2 regions of the Dactylosporangium sp. CA-139114 genome follow, and region 1 is predicted to be linked to the other one. Evidence: riboswitches for the same ligand, from Rfam matches in the RefSeq annotation. Region 1 holds a riboswitch; the other holds the start of a gene.
What was found. Region 1 has a riboswitch for cyclic di-AMP ahead of ACQP2P_RS13945 (NlpC/P60 family protein). Riboswitches for the same ligand answer to the same signal wherever they lie in the genome.
Positions count from the first base shown of each region.

Region 2: another riboswitch for cyclic di-AMP. It lies ahead of ACQP2P_RS20345 (hypothetical protein); the one in region 1 lies ahead of ACQP2P_RS13945 (NlpC/P60 family protein).

Region 1 is NZ_CP192080.1:3,069,103-3,072,494, forward strand. Features, by position in the region: gene ACQP2P_RS13935 (SpoIIE family protein phosphatase) at 1-559, opposite strand, end outside; gene ACQP2P_RS13940 (alpha/beta fold hydrolase) at 563-1,363, opposite strand; cyclic di-AMP (ydaO/yuaA leader) riboswitch at 1,891-2,035, shown strand; gene ACQP2P_RS13945 (NlpC/P60 family protein) at 2,043-3,041, shown strand; gene ACQP2P_RS13950 (HEAT repeat domain-containing protein) at 3,093-3,392, shown strand, end outside.
Region 2 is NZ_CP192080.1:4,481,016-4,484,407, forward strand. Features, by position in the region: gene ACQP2P_RS20335 (DUF2243 domain-containing protein) at 1-330, opposite strand, end outside; gene ACQP2P_RS20340 (hemerythrin domain-containing protein) at 415-969, opposite strand; gene ACQP2P_RS20345 (hypothetical protein) at 1,044-1,859, opposite strand; cyclic di-AMP (ydaO/yuaA leader) riboswitch at 2,143-2,286, opposite strand; gene ACQP2P_RS20350 (glycerol-3-phosphate dehydrogenase/oxidase) at 2,458-3,392, opposite strand, start outside.

The DNA of each region.
Region 1 (3,392 bases):
GGTCGAGCAGCCACACGCGGGTCGCCGAGGCTGCGAACGCCTCGTCGCCGACCCGCACGATCGGCGCGACGATCTCCTCGGCCCGCCCGATCGCGGCGCAGCGCACCACCATCTCCTGCAGCAGCCGAACCCGGGTCGCGTTGCGCTCGGCGCTGCGGCGCTCCTCGAGCAGCTGCCGCTCGTACATCCGGCGCTCCTTCGCGTCGAACACCGTCATCCGCACGAGGGCCTGGCTGCCGGCCGGACCCGCGCGCAGCACCGCGTTGACGAACGCGTCGAGCCGGGAGCCGTCGGCCTTGCGGAACTCGGCCGCCGCCTCCCGGACCTCGCCCTGCAGGTGCAGCAGCGGCGCCAGGTGCGTCTCGTGCCAGATCCGGCTCCCGGCGGCGTAGAACTCGTGCACGCGCCGGCCGGCCAGCTGGTCGCGGCGCCAGCCGGTCCACCGCAGGAACGTGCGGTTCACGCGCACGATGGTGCCGTCCGGCAACAGCGTGAGATACCCGCAGGGGGCGCTGTCGTACAGTTCTTCGGCGTTCTCCTCGGGCAGCGGCTCGGGCACGCGTCAGCCCGTCCGCAGGAAACCGTCGATCGCCGCGAACGTCTCGTCCGGGGCGCTGAGGTGCGGGCAGTGGCCGGTCGCGTCGAGGACGACGAGGGTGCTGCCGGGGATGTTGGCGTTGCAGTACGCCCCCACCTCCCGGGGGGCGATGACGTCCTCGGAGCACTGCAGGATCAGCGTCGGCACGCTCACCTTGCCCAGATCCGCGCGAGTGTCGGAGCGGAAGGTCACCTCGGCGAACTGCCGCGCGATCGCCGGATCGGTGCGGCAGAAGCTGTTGCTCAGCTCCTGGCCGAGCTCCGGCCGGTCGGCGTTGCCCATGATGACCGGCGCCATCGCCGCGGACCAGCCGAGATAGTTGCGGTCGAGGCTCTCCAGCAGCTCGTCGATCTCGCCGGCGCTGAAGCCGCCGTAGTAGTCGTGGTCGTCGATGTATCGCGGGGAGGGGCCGACGAGCACGAGCTTGGCGAACCGGTCCGGCTCGGCGTTCGCCGCGAGCAGCCCGATCATCGCGGCGACCGAGTGCCCGACGAACACGACCTCGCGCAGGCCGAGCTCGTGGAGCAGCTCGAGCAGGTCGTCGGCGTAGGCGCCGAGCGACGTGTACCGCCGGGGGTCGTAGGCGCCGAGATCGGAGTTGCCGGCCCCGACGTGATCGAACAGCACGACGCGATGATCGTCGGCGAACCGCGGCGCGACGAGCCGCCACATGTGCTGGTCGCAGCCGAAGCCGTGCGCGAAGACGACGGCCGGGGCGTGCTCGGGCCCGAGCAGCCGGACGTTGTTACGCTGGACTGCGCTCACGGTCCGTGACGTTACTCGTGCCCGGCGTGCGCGAACAAGGGCCTACATGGCCCGGCGGTGGTGGGCGGCCCGGCGCAATCCGGCCTTCCTGTGCGCATTTCGGCTGCTCGCGCCCGCCGGGTCGATCCGCGGCGGGGGTGGTGCGGGTACACCCGTTCGTTGGAACGTTTCCTCCGCCGCCGGCCCGGCAGTGTCCACTTCGGAGCGTCGCCGGCCCGTCCCCCGCTGCCGCGCGGCCGTGGCGTTGTGTGCGGCATGGAGATGCTTGCGGGCGAGGAGGGCCGTCCCCGTCGAGATCGGCGATCGCCTGAACCGCTGCGCAGCGCTGGACGGGCCGCGGCCGTGATCGGGAGCAATCGGGCGATATCGGTAGCCATCGCCGCAACGTGATCTTTGAGCGAACGTTAAGTGTTGCTTAGGGCGGTTCCGCCGCCGGGATCCCGCCGATACGTTTGGTGCGGCCTGCCAGGCCACAGCCGCTCACCGAGGGCGGCCCGGGCAGGCTCCGCCGAGTCGTACGACGGCCCTGGCAACAGGCGCCGGCGCGTGAGCCGGGGACCCATCCGGGGCTTGCTCCAGGGGTGAATCCGCGACCGTCACGGTCGTGGTAGGGCGAACCTTCTTCTCGCCCGAACCCGTCAGCTAACCCGGTAGGCGGATGCGAAGAAGGACGCTTGCCGTGTTCAACCGACGGACGGCGCTGCGCTCGTTCCTCATCGGAGTGGCGGTCGCGGCGATGGTCGCGCCGGCGTGTGCCGCACACGCCGACCCGACGCACGACGAACTCCAGGCCCAGATCGACAAGGGCAATGCGGAGCTCGAGCACATCGTCGAGGACTACAACAAGATCAACGGTGACCTCGAGGCCACCCAGGCCACGATCAAGCAGCGCGAGACCGACCTGCAGCCGCTCGAGGCCAGCATGGACGCCGCCCGCGCCACCGCCGACCAGATCGCCGTCAACGCCTACAAGTCCGGCGGCAACCTGAGCTCCTGGTCGCTGATGCTGGGTGCCACGTCGTCGGACGGCTTCTTCGACCGCGTCGGCACGCTGCAGCAGATCTCGCGCAACCAGCAGGCCGACCTCGCCAGGTATGCCTCGGCCAAGGCCGGCGTCGACGCCGAGAAGCAGCGCCTCAACGAGACCCTCGCGGCCCAGAGCCGGCAGAAGGCCGACCTCGAGGCGCGGCGCAAGCAGATCGAGGGCAACATCGCCAAGCTCGACGAGATGCAGCGCAAGGCCGACGCGGCCGCGGCCGCCGCGGCGGCGAAGGCGAAGACCCCGGTGAAGACCGCCAACCCGACCACCAACCCGGGACCGCCGCCGGCCGTCTCCGGCGCGGCGGGCAAGGCGGTCAGCTACGCGTGGGCCCAGCTCGGCAAGAAGTACGTCTTCGGCGCCGCCGGCCCGAACACGTTCGACTGCTCGGGCCTGACCATGATGGCGTGGAAGGCGGCGGGCGTCACGCTGCCGCACAACGCCGCGCAGCAGTGGGGCAAGGTCAAGCACATCTCGCGGGCCCAGCTCGCCCCCGGTGACCTGGTGTTCTACAACGGCCTCGGGCACGTGGGCATCTACATCGGCAACAACCAGATCATCCACGCCCCCAACAGCCGGACCGTGGTGAAGGTCGCCCCGATCGACATCGACTCGCTCTACGGCTACGGCCGCGTGTAACCCCACCGGCGGGACCCGAGCCCGGCCGGACACGTCGTAGGATCGCCGCCCATGGATGACGCCGACGTGTTCGCCGGGCTCGATGCCGTCGCGTGGAAGCGGCTGCGGCACGCCTACGGCTGCGCCGCGGGCGTCCCCGCGATCCTGCGCGGCCTCGCCGACCCCGACCCGGCCGTGCGCGAGGTGGCGCTCGACCAGTTCTACGGGGTCGTGCACCACCAGGGCGACGTCTACCGCTGCACCCTCGAGACCCTGCCGTTCCTCACCCGCATCGCCACCACGCCGGGGGTGCCCGGCCGGGCCGCGGCCATCGAGCTGCTGGCGAGCGTCGCCGGCGCCGGTTGGGACCAG
Region 2 (3,392 bases), 1.4 Mb from region 1:
GCCCCAGCCGACCAGCACCCAGCCCCACAGGACACGCGAACCCCACACCCGGGCGCGCCCCGCCGTGATCCGGGAGTACAGCAGCGCCAGGCCGGTCAGCACGGCCAGCCAGGTGCAGGTGTGGAACAGCCCGTCCCACAGCGTGTTCACCCGCAGACCCGCGAGCGTGTCCGCCGGATACCTGGTGGTACTGCTGAGCATGTGGTGCCACTGCAGTATCTGATGCAGCAGGATGCCGTCGACGAACCCGCCGAGGCCGGCGCCGAGCACGACGCCGGGTAGCACGATGCCGCGATCCGCCCGGGCGGCGTCCGTCTGCGTAGCCGTCATGGCGGCGTGAACTACCCACCGCCCGGCACCTGACACCAACCGGCTCCGGCCCGCACCGGGCGGGCCGGTGCGGGCCTTCGTGGGTCAGGTCCGGCGCAGAGCGTCCCGGATCTTGTCGAAGACGGCGATCGGGGGACCGGCGAGCAGGTTCGCCGTCGCGGACTCACCCGTGGCCGGGTGCGGCCGGGTCGGCGCGAGCTTCTCGGCCGCCTCGAACACGGAGGCCATCCGGCGCAGCTTCTCCGGCTCGACGGTGCGCCGCAGCTGCTCGAACTCCTCGGCCTCCTCGCGGGTGGCGTGCTCGATGACGTCGGCCGCGAACGCGCTGAGCCGCTCGTCGAACTCCGGGTGGTCGACGCCCAGGTCGTACAGCTCCGACAGGACCTGCTTGGCCTCGGACTCCTCGTGGAGCCGGGCGTCGACGACCTGGTCGCCGCGGTCACCCAGCGCCCGGCGGGCCTCCGGGTGCACGATCTGCTCCTCGGCGCTCTCGTGCACGGCGAGCAGCCGGACCAGGTCGAAGAACAGCGCTCGCCTCTGGTCGCCCTGCGCGCCGGCGAGCCGGTTGAAGAGGACCTTGATCTCGGCGTGCTGGTTCTTCAGGACGTCGACGACGTCCTGGTGCTGGGTCTGGGTCACGCCCCACCTCCTTCGTCTCCGCAGGCGTCTACCCGCCGCCCCGGGCGCCTAACAAACCCCGGGGCGCGGGCGGATCACGGCACGGCGGTGACGACCTGCTCGGCGAGCGACTGCCACTGGGCGTACGCGTCCGGGAACGCCGACACCTGGACCGTCTGCGCCGCGACGGTGACGTCCATCTGCTGCCAGCCGGAGACCTCCATGAGCGCGTTGTAGAAGCGGCGCGCGGACTCCGCGGGGTTCATCAGCTCCTCGACGGTGCCCCAGTTCGGCCGCTGCTGGAACAGCCCGACGGAGTCGTGGTCGCTGCCCACACCCTCGTTGGGCAGGTTGAGCGACTCGGGAACGTTGGAGTTGGCGAGGTTGTGCAGGTGGCTCTCCTGCAGCGCGGTGGAGAGGGCCACGACGAACGCGCGGCTGGGCAGGCCCATCTGCTGTCCGGTGCGGATGATCGTCACGGCGTTGTTCATCTCGGCCTGGCTCAGCCCGCCGATCGGGGCGATGACCGCCGGCGTGGGCGGGGCGGTCGTCGGCGCGGCGGTGGCCGTGCCCGGCGGCGGCTGCGCCGTGGTTTTCGCCGGTGACGGCTTCGCCGCGGCGCTCGCCTTCGGCGACGGTTGCCGGCTGGGCGTGTCGCCGGTTCGCGCCTCGCCGCGCGATGCGCGGTTCACGGCGTCGGCCGCCCGCTCGTCGGCGCTCAGGTTCGACGACTCGTTCTGGGCCACGGCCAGCGCGCTCGGGCCGTGTGAGGTGAACGACAGCAGCGCGCCGATGACGGCGAACGCGACGACGGCGGCCGCGGAGTACAGGGCGATGCCGCGGCGGGCCGGGAGGCGACGGCCGGGCTGCTCCTGCCGCCGGTGCCGCCCGATGGTCTCATCGGCCGGCACGGGCGCACCTCGGCCGGAGCGAACGGTTCAGATTGTCGGGACGATTGGGTTTGCACTGGTACTGCACGGGAAACCTCGACAGTGTTCGACTCCGGGCCGGGGGTCCGGTGCGGAGCGGGGGAATGCGCGATCGACCGTCCACTGCGGACAGTGGCGGTCGTGGCGTTGTGATCGGGCAGCGGTGTGCGGGCCGGAGCGTCAGCCGATGCGGCGATCCGGGCGGGCCGGTGGGTCCGCTGGGCGATGAGCCGAGGTGGGGCCCCGCGTGAGGGCGTGCATGTGCTGCTCCTTCCGGTGCCGCCTACCGGGTTAGCTGACGGATTCGGGCGGGAGGATCGCCCTACCGTGCGGCGCGTGGCCGCACGGATTCACCCCTGTGATGCTTGGGTCCCCGGCTCGTTCGAGCACGACTCGGCGGGCCGCCGCGCCGTCACCGGAACGGTGACGATCACTCGCGGCGAGCCCCATGACCATAGCGGCTTCTCAGGCGCAGGTGAACCCCTCGATCGGAACTGCCGAGATGCCTTGTGCACCCCGGCCACCTGCGACTTCTCTCAGGAAGCGGCGCCGATCGAAGGGAAGTCTGTCGATGTGTGCGTCAGGCGGCGCGCACCACCGGCACCACGTCGGGGGCCGCGCGGCGGATCCGCTCGGCGGTGCGGTCGTCGGGCTGGGTCTGGGAGGCCCGCTCCGCCTCCACGCGCAGCCGGTAGCTGTCCACCTCGCGGTCGACCTGCTCGGCGGTCCAGCCGAGCGCGTCGGCCATGAGCATGGCCACGGGGCGCACCGCCGTCACGCCCCGGTCGAACGTCTCGATCGAGATGCGGGTCCGGCGGGTGAGCACGTCCTCGACGTGCCGGGCGCCCTCGGCCAGCACGGCGTAGCGCACCTCCGCCATCAGGTAGTCGTCGGCGCCGGGCACCGGCCGCGCCAGCCGCGGGTCGGCGGCGAGCAGCTCCAGCACCTCGGGGACGAGGCTGCCGTAGCGGCCGAGGAGATGCTCGATCCGGGCGACGTGCAGGCCGCTGCCGGTCGCGAGCGCGGCGCGCTGGTTCCACAGGGCCGCGAAGCCGTCCGCGCCGACGAGCGGCGTCTGGTCGGTGCACGACGGCGGTATCGCCCCGCCCAGCCCGTGCACCGCGGCGTCCACGGCATCGGCGGCCATCACCCTGTACGTGGTGTACTTGCCGCCCGCGACCGCGACGAGCCCGGGCACCGGCGTGGCGACGAGGTGCTCGCGCGACAGCTTCGAGGTGAGCTCCGACTCCCCGGCCAGCAGCGGGCGGAGGCCGGCGTAGACGCCCTCGACGTCGTCGTGGCGCAGCGGCGTGGCGAGCACCTGGTTGGTCTCGCGCAGCAGGTATTCGATGTCGGCGCGCGTCGCGGCCGGATGCGCCTTGTCCAGGGTCCAGTCCGTGTCGGTGGTGCCGACGATCCAGTGCCGGCCCCACGGGATGACGAACAGCACGCTCGTCGCGGTGCGCAGGATCATGCCGGTGGAGGAGCGGATCCGGTCGCGGGGCACGACCAGGT